Regions from separate parts of the Allohahella marinimesophila genome, predicted to be linked through region 1. Evidence: predicted binding sites of a transcription regulator. Region 1 holds the regulator's gene; each other region holds the start of a gene.

The links. Region 1 encodes FliA, which starts transcription of late flagellar genes. Its sites were predicted from a motif close to CTAAAGTTNNNNNNNNNNCNGCCGATA; they were not measured.
Region 2: a site for FliA is predicted at 1,806-1,832, ahead of flgM (flagellar biosynthesis anti-sigma factor FlgM). Genes of this name have one in related genera too.
Region 3: a site for FliA is predicted at 2,765-2,791, ahead of fliD (flagellar filament capping protein FliD). Genes of this name have one in related genera too.

Annotation. Positions count from the first base shown of each region.
Region 1 is NZ_BAABBO010000001.1:468,901-473,079, forward strand. Features, by position in the region: gene flhF (flagellar biosynthesis GTPase FlhF) at 1-1,070, shown strand, start outside; gene ABD735_RS02080 (MinD/ParA family protein) at 1,067-1,879, shown strand; gene ABD735_RS02085 (RNA polymerase sigma factor FliA) at 1,911-2,615, shown strand; gene cheY (chemotaxis response regulator CheY) at 2,801-3,172, shown strand; gene ABD735_RS02095 (protein phosphatase CheZ) at 3,213-3,983, shown strand; gene ABD735_RS02100 (chemotaxis protein CheW) at 3,995-4,179, shown strand, end outside.
Region 2 is NZ_BAABBO010000024.1:65,417-69,595, reverse strand. Features, by position in the region: gene ABD735_RS19950 (chemotaxis protein CheV) at 1-745, opposite strand, end outside; gene flgA (flagellar basal body P-ring formation chaperone FlgA) at 942-1,673, shown strand; gene flgM (flagellar biosynthesis anti-sigma factor FlgM) at 1,903-2,217, shown strand; gene ABD735_RS19935 (flagella synthesis protein FlgN) at 2,269-2,748, shown strand; gene ABD735_RS19930 (type II secretion protein ATPase) at 2,882-3,736, opposite strand; gene ABD735_RS19925 (GGDEF domain-containing protein) at 3,848-4,179, shown strand, end outside.
Region 3 is NZ_BAABBO010000005.1:56,163-60,341, forward strand. Features, by position in the region: gene ABD735_RS05495 (histone deacetylase family protein) at 1-216, shown strand, start outside; gene fliS (flagellar export chaperone FliS) at 223-618, opposite strand; gene fliD (flagellar filament capping protein FliD) at 680-2,644, opposite strand; gene ABD735_RS05510 (flagellar protein FlaG) at 2,923-3,390, opposite strand; gene ABD735_RS05515 (flagellin N-terminal helical domain-containing protein) at 3,583-4,179, opposite strand, start outside.

The DNA of each region.
Region 1 (4,179 bases):
AGCATCGATCCGAGCAAATCCGTCGTCACCAGGAGCATGGCCACCAGGCACAGCGTCCAGCCGCTCAGCCCGCTCGCTGGCAGGGCGGCAATGCCGGTGCACGTCATAACGACACCACCCGCCATGCCGGGCACTCAGCGTCCTCCTTAAATGCACAGGCCTCTGCGGCACAGTCTGAAGTGCTCAAGGAAATGCAGCAGCAGATCGTCCGTCTCACGGAGTGGATGCAGCTGGGCAGCCAGCGCCCGGAGCAGCGCCATCCACTGGCGGTAAAACTCAGCGATATGGGTTTTTCGACCGACTATACCGATACCGTGCTCAAAAGTGCCCTGGCGACCAGCGCTACTGGCTCCAGCTTATCGCTTGAACATCTCATGAAGCATATCGCTGGCATGATCCCCACGGCAGACTTCAAGGTGGACGAAGCCACTGGCGTCTACGTCTTCGTTGGGGCATCCGGTACAGGTAAAACCACCACGATCGCCAAGATGGCTGCATTGCTGGCGAAGGCTGGCAGGGCAGGCGAGGTGGGTATTCTCAGTGTCGATCGCTATCGGGTCGGTGCAGCGGAACAGCTGCGCGCCTACGGGCGTCTGATGAAGATCACAGTGGATGTCGTAAGACCGGACGAGAGCCTGGGAGACGCACTTCAACGCTTCAGCAACAAGCAGCTGGTCCTGGTCGACACAGCGGGGCTGAGCCCGGCAGATCCCAACGCCAAGGCGCAGTTCAACGAGCTGTACCAGCTGGAGCAGAGCTCGGCGCATGTCCATACCGTTCTCGCAGTTTCAGCGACCCAGCATAGCAAGATCGTGAAATCCACCTATCATTACTACAGTCAGTTGCGCCCGAAGGTACTGATGGTGACCAAGGTCGATGAAGCAGCAGAGCTCGGCGAGGTGATCGAATTAGCCATACAAAACAATTTGCCAATCACCTACTATGCTGATGGACAGTCAATAATCAATCACTTGCATAAAGCGACAGGACCGAGCCTCATCAAGCAGGCATACCATCGGTCTCGTCAGCTGAAAACCGGTGACCCGATGGGAAGACAGAACGCAATATGAGCAGACCGAACTCAGTACAGGTCATCGCCGTTACCGGGGGAAAGGGTGGCGTTGGCAAAAGCAACGTCTCGATCAATCTCGGACTCGCCCTGACTGCACTGGGTCGACGGGTCGTGCTGCTCGATGCCGACCTCGGTTTGGCAAATCTCGACGTACTGCTCGGTCTCACGGCGAAACATAATATTGCGGATGTGCTCTCGGGAGAGCGCACTCTTGCGGAAATCATGGTCGAGGGACCAATGGGTATGCGCATCGTGCCGGCCTCATCCGGCACCCAGTACCTGACCCATCTATCGCCCATGCAACACGCAGGCCTGATTTCTGCCTTCAGCGAGATCAGCGACGATCTCGACGTGCTCATCATCGATACAGCAGCCGGTATTTCGGAAAGCGTACTGGCCTTCGTGCGTGCTGCACAGGAAGCCATTTTCGTCGTTACTGACGAACCGACTTCAATCACCGATGCCTACGCGTTGATGAAGCTCCTGAACCGCGACTACGATATGCACCGCTTCAGAATCCTGGCCAATATGGTCCGTTCGGAACAGGAAGGCCGTCACCTCTTCGGCAAGCTGACCCGAGTGACCGAGCGCTTTCTGGAGGTCGCTCTGCAGTACGTTGGCAGCATTCCCTTCGATGAAGCCGTGCGCAAGGCAGTGCAGCGACAACGCCCGGTATTCGAAGCCTATCCTCGTGCCAAGGCCTCGATCGCGTTCAGGGAGCTGGCGCAGAAAGTCGACAACTGGCCCTTGCCAACGACCCCTCGCGGTAATCTTGAATTCTTCATCGAGCGCCTGGTTCAGGCCTGAGCGGTGACGTACCCATTGATGGATCACAGGCATGTATCAGGCCCCGGCCTCGGATAAGTACAGCGCGCTGTTCGCACAGCATGGCGCGCTGGTGAAACGGATCGGCCATCATCTGCTTGGCCGGCTACCGGGTCACGTCCAGTTCGATGACCTGCTTCAGGTTGGCATGATGGGTCTGATCGAAGCCTTTCAGCGCTATGACAGTAGCCAGGGTGCCAGTTTCGAAACTTTTGCGGGTATCCGCATTCGCGGTGCCATGATGGATGAGGTGCGTCGAAACGACTGGGTGCCACGCTCCGTCCACCGTCGATCGCGCGAGATCAGTGAAGCCATTCGCAAGCTTGAAGCCCGTCTCGGTCGCGATGCCAATGATCAGGAGATCGCGACCGTTCTCGATATCAGCGTAGAAGAGTATCACGCCAGTCTGGCGGACTCAGCCACCGGCCATGTATTCAGCATTGATGAAATGCAGGCAAACAGCGAGCAGGCTGTCGATTTCGCTGATGACGAAGATGCGACGCCACACGCTCAGGTGCAGCGCGAGCAGATGCTGACATTGCTCAGCAAGGTCATCGATGCGCTGCCAGAAAGGGAAAAGCTCGTGGTCTCATTATATTACGACGAAGAGCTGAATCTGAAGGAGATTGGGCAAGTGCTTGAAATCAGCGAGTCGAGGGTCAGTCAGATCCTTTCTCAGGCGGTTCACCGCATCAAAAGCAGGGTCAGTCAACGCTAGCTTCGGGAGCTGCTTTCGGCGCTTCTCCGACACCGTCAGAAATCCGTGATCAAAACTGGATAGTCTGCGTTTGCAGACTAGACTGAGGTATAACTTTTCAGACAACTCTTCCGAGCTGGTCGAGTCCGGTTGAATCCTGCTTACCGTCCTTAAACGCCTTCGTGGAGGTAACCTTGGACAAGAACATGAAGATCCTCGTGGTCGATGATTTCTCAACAATGCGACGGATCATAAAGAATCTGCTGCGCGACCTCGGCTTCACCAACACTGAAGAAGCCGACGACGGGCAGACGGCGCTTCCGATGCTGAAAACCGGCAAGTTCGATTTTCTGGTGACCGACTGGAACATGCCTGGGATGACTGGGATCGAACTGCTCGGGCATGTCCGGGCAGACGAGAACCTGAAGTCACTGCCGGTACTCATGGTGACTGCGGAAGCAAAGCGCGACCAGATTGTTGCGGCGGCTCAGGCCGGGGTCAACGGCTATGTGGTCAAGCCTTTCACTGCGGCCGTGCTGAAAGAGAAGATCGAGAAGATTTTTGAGCGCATCGAATAACGCCGGCCGGCTCCGCAGACATAGTGAGGTAGCAGACATCATGGCGAACCCGGATATTGACGATACTCTGAGTCAGCAGGCGAACTCGCTCATGGAGCGGGTGTCGGCTGGTGATATGGATGGCGCCATGAAGGTGATCGGGCAGCTCAACGATACCCGTGACAGAACCCTGTATCTGGAAGTCGGCAAGCTGACGCGGACCTTGCACGATGCCATCCGTAATTTCCATATTGATATAAACAATCAGAAGAGCCAGGAAATTTCGACCATCTCGGATGCGTCTGACCGCCTGGCTTATGTAGTGACCAAGACCGACGAAGCGGCCAATCGCACGATGGACCTGGTAGAAGAAACCATGCCGCTGGCCACCACGGTAAAGCAGGAAGCTCATGAGCTGAAGAACGCCTGGGAGCGTCTTCGCCGTCGTGAAATGGATCCGTCCGAATTCAGGGAACTCTACAAGCGCATCGACCATTTTTTCGTGGATCTGGAAAGCAAGAGTGACCGAATCTATACCAATCTTTCAGACATATTGCTGACTCAGGACTTCCAGGATCTGACTGGTCAGGTCATCAAGAAGGTGACTGCGCTCATCACCGATGTGGAGGTCAATCTCGTCAAGCTTGTGGCTATGGCTGGCCAGGTGGACAAGATTACCGGCGTTGATCATGGGCTTTATGATGCTGACAAGGCGCACTCCCAGGATATGAAAGGGCACGGTCCGCAAATCAACACCGGATCCGCAAAATCCGCAGATGTCGTCAGTAATCAGGACGACGTCGACGATCTGCTATCCAGTCTGGGTTTTTAGGAGCTTTTTGAATGAGCTTTGATGCTGACGACGAAATCCTTCAGGATTTCCTGGTTGAAGCTGGAGAGATACTCGAAGCGCTCGGCGAGCAACTCGTCGAGCTCGAGCGGAACCCTGACGACAAGGAACTGCTTAACGCCATATTTCGTGGCTTCCATACCGTCAAGGGCGGTGCTGGCTTTCTGCAGCTCGATGC
Region 2 (4,179 bases), on a different contig from region 1:
AGCCATCCATTTCCGGCATTTCCACGTCGGAGATCATCAGACTGAGATGATCTCGAATATCGCTGCCATCAGCTACGAGGCTTTCGAGATACTCCAGCGCCTCACGGCCGTTGTTCTTGGTCACCACCTTCAGCCCTACGGCCTGCATACAGTGAACTATCTGCCGTCGGGCGACCGACGAGTCGTCTACCACGAGAACCGACTTGTCCTTGACGCTTTCCCTGACATCTTCATCGATGAATTCCGCCGCTACAGTGTCACGAGTCGGAGCTACCTCAGCGAGGATTTTCTCCACGTCGATGATTTCGATCAGCGTATCTTCAATTCTGGTCACTGCCGTGAGATAGCTATTTGGTCCAGCGCCTTTCGGCGGCGGCTGCATGTCGCCCCAGTTGAGGTTGACGATGCGCTCCACGCCGGACACCAGGAAGCCCTGGGTCTTGCGGTTATATTCGGTAATGATGACGAAGCACTCGGGGATCTCTTCAGTCGGGATGCCCTGCTGGCCAGTAGCCATGCCCATATCCATGATAGGAATGGTGCCGCCTCTGACATGGGCTACGCCGCGCACGACCGGGTGCCGCTGTGGGAGCAGGGTCAGTTTGGGGCACTGCAGAACTTCCTTGACCTTGAACACGTTGATGCCATAGATCTGCTTGCCGCGCAGCCTGAACAGCAAAAGCTCGAGCCGATTCTGGCCGACGAGCTGTGTACGCTGATTAACACTATCTAAGACGCCAGCCATGCCTGGATACTCCTCGTTTCGCTCAATGGCCTGGTATTTGCTTTAGCTACTTCAGTAGCTTGCTGTCGCAAGGGACAGTCCAGTCATTTCAGGCCTTCCCCAAGCATAGGCAAGATTCTGGATATTTCTATTCTGTCGGGGCACTGATATGTACCAATTCGAGATCCGCCAGCGTTGCCTTTGGATACGCGCTCAGTTGATACGTCTATGTGTGGTCATGGGCGTCACGCTGAATGTATCGGCAAACACCAGTGTAGAGCCGGTATGGCAACAGCAGGTGGTGGCGGCGACTGAGTCGTTCATGCGCGCCTACGTAAGAGGCCTGAAGCTCGATGCAGAGGGCGAGCGCCTGGAGTACGAGATCAACTCGCCAGATGCCCGCCTGAACTATCCGGCCTGCCGGCAAATGCCCGAAGCATTGGCATCAGAGTCCGCCAGTCGCAGCGACAGCAAGGCACTGCACAGTGGTGGCCGCCTGGTGTTGAAGATTTCCTGTGAGTCTCCCGAGAGCTGGACTATCTACACGCAGGTTCGCATCGTCCATACCATTAGTGTGATGCAGGCGCGCCACGCGATTCCTCGTGGCAGCAGCGTTGCAGATGCTGAACTGATTGCAGTAGACACGGATATCAGCAAGCTGCAGCGAGGATATTTTCGCGATCTGGAGTCGCTCAAGGGCTGGCGTAGCAAGCGCACCATCCGAGCGGGTGAAACACTGAGTCCCGGCATGATGCTGAAAGAAAAGGCCGTGGGCCGTGGAGATCGCGTTGTGATCGTGGCCAGCACAGGAGGCATCAATATCCGCATGCAGGGCGAAGCCCTTTCTGATGGCACGATCGGCCAGCAGATTTCGGTGCGTAACCTGAGTTCGGAACGTGTGGTTCGGGGTCGAGTGGTCGGGCGTGGTGAGGTTGAGGTAATGTTGTGATGTGCCGTCTCAATTGCGACAGGTGGTGTGTGGACTGGCGGCAAATGTTCGCCGTAGCGGAAGGTGTTCTTGCGGACTGCAATAGTAGCTACTGGCGCAAAACTGCCGCTCAAGAAATTTCTGCATTCAGAGCTAAAGTTTTTCGATCGGTGGCCGATATATCGTACATGGGCGCTGGGAATGCGCAGACAAATTCAGGTTACAGCTGTACGACAGCAGGTATCAACTCATGAATATCAACGGGTTCAGTGGCGTTCCGGGGAAAGATAATCCCCTTAGTTCTGCTTCCAAAGATGCGGCGAAGACGCGTGAAGCCAGTGTTCAGGCCAAGCCGGCAGCGCCTGCACCTGAAAAAGGCAAGTCCGCTCCGGGGGACTCCGTGGTGTTGAGCGCCCAGGCCCGCAGCCTGCAGAAGCTTGAGAGTCAGATTTCCGATCTGCCTGAAGTGGACACGGATCGCGTTGCGGATCTCAAGGCTCGAATCGATTCTGGTGAATATCAGGTCAACTCACGATCTGTGGCAGGAAAGTTGCTTAGCTTCTAGTAATGACGTACCTGTGGGACTGGTCCCACAGGTCAGGAAGCAGGCAACCGTATGTCAAACCAGGCAGTAAACATTCAGTCCCTTCTGGACATCCTCCGTTCAGATATTGCGAGCCTTCAGCAGCTCCAGCGTCTTCTCCGCTTCGAAAGAACTTTCCTCGAACAGGGCGATCTCGAAAAGTTCAAACTTGCCGGCGAGAAGAAAGTCGCTTGCCTCGAGCAGATTGAACAGAATGCTACCCTGAAGACCTCCTGGCTCAAGGCCAACAATCTCAGCATCGAGAAATTCCGACAGCTCGCACGTGAGCGTGTGCCAAAGGCTTTCGAGCTTCTGACCGAAGCTGAAGATCTGCTCAAGGCCGTCAGCGGTCTTAACCGCGTCAATCAAAAGATCATTCAGCTGAGCCAACAGCGGGTCGAGCGCATCATGGATGTGTTACGTGGCAAGTCGGCTGCGCCCTCACTCTACGGCGCAGCGGCAAAGACAGCGGCAGCTGCAGTTGGACACGGCCAGGCCATTGCCAGCGCCTGACCCGGTATCAGCGCCGGTAGAAGCATATGATGCCTACTGAGCAATGACACAAAAACAGCGCCCCGAGGCGCCGTGAATTCCGAAAGGCGCCGATGAGGCGCCTTTTCTGTTTAGTGTACTGTCTGATGCAAGATTAGAACGGTCGAATCTTGATGCTGGCTTCGTCGCTAAAGCGAATGCCTTCAAGCTGAATCGTACCGAAGGTGGGGCCACCGACCTGGCCGGCGGGCCTGATATCCCGGAAGCTGACCCGTTCAATGAGGTTTGGCAGAATTACATTCATTGCGCCAGTGTCATCGAACAATGGCTTGATACGATCTTCAGAGATATGAACACCGACCACCTCAATGTCCGAGTCGAGCACCTGAGTGATTGGCAGCAGTACCTTGCCAAGTTGACCCAACACCTTTACGCCGTCCAGCCCCTGCTCTGATTCGCGTGCCGATGCCTGTCGAACATCACGCTTGTCGGCTTCGTAGCCTACAGGCATCTGTCCATCGAGTCTTGAGGCGAGTCTGTCATCGAAGCCCTGGGCGGTTACACCAGCCATCTCCGACTCGGCCATTGGCTGGAGGCCGGCAATCAAGTAGCCTTTTGCGGCGACGGACTCGGTAGATTTCGGTGCAGGAACAATGACCGGAGCCGTGGTCGTTGCAGCCATCGCCAGCATGGGCTGCAGGGGCGCACTGACCGCTGCCAGAACAGTCGCTGCGAATCGCAGCCGTGACTGTTGCCTGAGGGCCCGCTTCAGATCCCGCTCAGTAATGAGCGACTCGGCTACCAGCAATTCACCAAGCCTCAGAGATTCACCCTGGCCGGCCAGTACTGCTTCGGCCTGTTGCCGCAGCGCCAGATCGAGCTGTTTCTGTGTAACATAGCCACGGTTGACCAGAATCTGGCCTAACCTTGAGTTAGTCATCGATGCGAGTTTCTGCGAGTCACGCAGGGTCGAGTCGCTACCACTTTTGTTGTTGAATTTTGCTAACATGACCGCGTTCTCCAGGAACATCTGTAATGATCTCAGTCTGGTCCAAGGTTTGATAACTTGGTAGGCGTTTGGCGTTAAGAGTTGTGTGTGTTTGAAAAGAGCAGTGAAGCTATGCAAACAGTCCGGAACCAGATCACAGAATCGCGCCCTTCAGCCCTGGCAGAAGTGGCCGCGCAGGCCTTGGCGAAGCAATCGTCCCGGCTGAGTTTTCCGGCTGAGCTCGAACAGGCCTTCCTCATCTCGCACGATGCACGGCACGCTCGTACCAATCGAATGTTCGCCCTGCTGGGCGCATTGTTCATTCTCATTTCAGGCGTCAATGATTTCTGGGCCATGCCAGACCAGGCCTGGCTGACCATATTATTGCGAGCAGGCGCATTACTTCTCGCCCTGTTGGCGGTACTCGCTATTGGTGTGCGCACCATACTGCCCCGTATGGGCGC
Region 3 (4,179 bases), on a different contig from region 1:
CTGATCATCATTTCAGCCGGTTTCGATGCCCATACACTGGACCCGCTGGCAAGCCTCAATCTGGAGACTGACGACTATCGATGGGTGACTGATATGATCGTGGATGTCGCGAGAGTGTATAGCGAGGGACGAATCGTATCGTGCCTCGAGGGCGGGTATCACCTCGAGGCACTGGCGGCGAGTGTGGAGGCCCACCTCACCGCACTGATGCAGTGAGCCTGACTAGACCAGCTGCTTTTCCAGTACTTCAGGACGGATGCCATCCCAGCCAGTCTTGATTTCACGAATCAGACCAGCCACTTCATCGAGTATCTCGATGTTGTTGCTGATATTGGCGTCGAGCAGGCGACGTTCGATGTACTCATACAGATCGTTCAGGCTGCTGGCAATCGAACCGCCACGCTCGAGGTCGAGAAAGCTGCGCAAGCCGCCGACGATTTCCATCGCTTTGCTGATCAGACGATTCTTGCCTTCGTAATTGCGCATCTGAATCTGCACTTTTGCCATGTTGATGCGCTCGAGTGCACCATCGAACAGGAGCTGGATAAGCCGGTGAGGATCTGCATCCACAACGCTGGTCTGTCTGTTCACGTTCTGATAAGCCATCAATGCATTCATAGTATTTACCCGATGTTCGTTACTGCTGGAAAAGTGTCTGGTTCAGTGCTGTCTGTTCAATTTAGTCGTTGGCACCAGGTGCCATGGCCTTGAGCTGTGCTGTCAGGAAATCGCCAGTGTTGTTCAATCGTGAGACCAGCGAGTCGGCTGCCGAGAACTGCTTCACCAGGCGCGCCGTCAGTGATTCGATGCGAAGATCGAGCTTCTGCCGGTCCTCCTTGATCTGCCCAATTTCAGTGTTGAAGCCTTCGATGGCTACTGACAGTGAGCCCCTGGCAGACAGCATGTTGTTGATACGATCGACCATCTGATCGCCAACGCCTTCGATATAGCTGACCTGGCCGCGATCGCCGATGGTGCCGCCGGTAATCTGAACGCGAAGACCGCTTGAGTCACCTTCGTCGGAACGAAGATACTGGCCTGTGCCCGTCGCCTTCTGGCCATTGATCGTGCCCTCGACGTCGAGGCCGGCAACGCCGGCGCCTACAGAGAGGCCAAGACTTGCCGCCGTGTTCACGCCCGTGGACATAATCGACACATTGGAGGTCTTGCCATAGACGGTCGAGCTGAGCAGAAGTTCACCGCCAGGGCCCAGTGAAGCCTTGGCCGCAACACCAGCACTTTGCAAACCGGCATTCGCATCGAGCTGCTTCTGAATTTCGCTGATCATTTCTGCCTGAGTATAAGTGCCCGCAGTCAGCGTGATCTCGCTTGAATTCTTGCCATCGACACTGATGCTGAACACGCCATTGTCGGCATCGATAACCGTAGAGGCTGCCAGTGGCGAAGCACCTGTGTATGCCCCCTTCGTCGCCATCTGTGTGACATTGATGCCATAGCTGCCGACTTTGGTATTGATGCTGCCACCAGAGTAAGTGACCGACGCATCAGTCGTCCTGCCCTGCTCGGAGAAGAGACCAGCAACATCCTCTGGATAGGCCGTCAGCTTCTCGCTGAACTTGCTGCTATTGAATTCGAGCAGACCGGTGGTGGCGTTGGTCGACACACCGATTTCGGCCAGTGACCGCACGTTGGCTTTCTCGAGGCCAGGCACCATGTTGCCGATGACGCTACGCATGTCTGCAGCGATGGAGCGAACCGCCGAGTTGCCCAGCAGCGAACCTTTCTCACCACTGCTGGCATTGAAGGCGGTCACTTCATTGATGATTTCTTTCAGCGCATTGTATTTGTCGACAAAGTCCTGCATCCGCTCGGTCGCTTTTTCGCTATCAGCGCGGATGGTCACGGTGGCCGGTGCGGTAGTGACGTCTGTCAGCTTCAATGTCGAGCCGGGGATAACGTCGTCGAAACTGTTGGTCGGACGCGTCAATGCCAGGCCGTTCACCCTGAACTCGGCATCCTGACCAGGCATGGTCTCGGTCATGTTCGGGTTGGTAGCATTGGAATTGAACTGTGACAGCCCGGCAGTGTCAGCGCTATTGCCATCACTGTCTGTCGCGGTAATCGTTACAGCATTGGCCAGTCCGGTCTCTTTCGAAGCGATAACGAGCTGATAGCCGGTACCATTGAACAACACAGAGGCGTTCGCACCACTATTTGAATCGTTGATAGCTTTTGCCAGTCCGTCCAGGGTATTGCTGCTGCTATCGATCGTGACATTGGTCAGCTTGTCGCCAACCTGTATCTGCAGCGTACCTGCACCTACGGGTGTTGTATCCTTGTCAGTGAATGAGGCAGATGCGAGCGACTGTGCGGTCGCCAGCTTGCTCACTTCGATCTGATAAGAGCCCGGCTTGGCTGCAGAACCCGCTGTCAGTGCGACTGCATCGGAAGTCGACTCGCCCACAGCAGCGCCGAAGGCATCCGCAGTAGCCAGCGTTCTGGCGCTGAGACGGAGGTCCGAGACTGCGCTCTTGATGCGACCGAAGTCGCTGAGCTGGGTTTCAGCTTTTTCAGTTTTGACATCGAGTCGTAATTCGGTGGGCTCACGCTCGGCAGACGCCAACTTGTCTATCAAATCACTGGTGAGTACACCAGATCCTATACCGACTGAAGAAATTGCCATTGTGCTACCCACTCAATTGCTATTGGTTAACTATCTCTGCTGCGCTTGCGGCGCCTTTCTGCGTTAGTGCTTTTTTTAGTTTTGGCGATCTTTTTTAGTATTTCTTGCTGCTAGGAACTGTATCGGCAAAAAGGGGCAAAACTTTGCCCCTTTTGTGTTACTGATCGTAAGATGACTCTTCCGCTTCAGTCTGTAGCCACACTGCCGGGGCCCCGCTCAGGCCTTATGGTTCCTGATGAGGCCGTCGGGCCGGTATGGTGTGCAGCGCTTTGGCTACATCAGATTCTGGCGTCGAGCAGTCTCATCGATTCGTTATTCTGCAAATTGCGCGCCAGCTCCAGAGCGAGATCATCTGGCAGCTGCCTGACGACTTCCTTGGTGTTGCGGTCGATGACGGTAATCACGGAATGGCCGGATTCTTCGTCGAAGGAAAATTCGAGGTCACGCTGCACTGACTGGACGTAGTCGTTCAATCGTGTCACTGCGCTTCTTAGCGGATTCTGCTCCTGCGCAGAGCTTGCAACTGCACTCTCGTCTGCCGGGCCCGCGACCTGCTCTATCGAAGCTGCGGCGGCTGATGCTGCTGCACTGATTTCAGTGACAACAGAGGGCACGGAGGCTCGCGCTGCGGTCGGTGTGGCGATCACGCCGTCACGTTGATTCACCTGTTGACCAGAACGCGCAAAAGCCGGCGCCGAACTGGCCCGACCTGTCTGTCCTGCATCAAATGCTGGTCTGTCACTCATACGTTACCTCACTGCCTCTATTCACAACTTCAAGCGGTAACTTGATTAGTACGTTCTGTGTTTGTAGCCGCGGCTCGCATGACCGCTTATACCTCGAAAGCACCCTCGCGGTTGCCCGCAGGGTGCTGTGGAAGTACTTGAGGGTTCCGCCAACCCTGCCCTGAGGCAGAGAAGGCGTATCCCGTTGGGTTATTAGCCCAGGAGTGACAGAGCCTGCTGTGGACGGGCGTTGGCCTGGGCCAGGATGGAAATACCAGCCTGCTGCAGTACCTGAGTCCGTGACAGTTCAGCTGTCTCTTTCGCGAAGTCCGCATCCTTGATTCGTGAGTTGGCAGCTGAGAGGTTCTCGCTACGTGACTCAAGATTCGAGATGGTCGCTGTGAAGCGGTTTTGAATCGCACCCAGCTCAGCCCGCTTTGAAGAGATCGTCTGTACTGCGTTGTCTACAGCCTTGATCGCCTTGTTGGCACCTTCGACAGTCGAGATATCGATGTCTGACAGCTTGGTGCCGGATTCTGCGCCACCGAACTTGCCTACGCTGAGGCCAGCCTTGTCATTCGCGCCAGTTTGCGTACCGATTTCAAACTGACCAGCAGATTGTAGCGATACCGAACCAAATTGGGTTCCCGCAGTGATCGCTGCAGCGAAACCGCTGTCACCACCCGTGCCAGTAATGGTTATATTTCGGCCATCGGCAGCAACCAATGAAAGTTTGTCGCCTTCCAGAGCTTCCGCCGTAACCCCAGTCTGGCCTGACTTTGCGTTGATCGCATCGATAAGCGAAGTCTG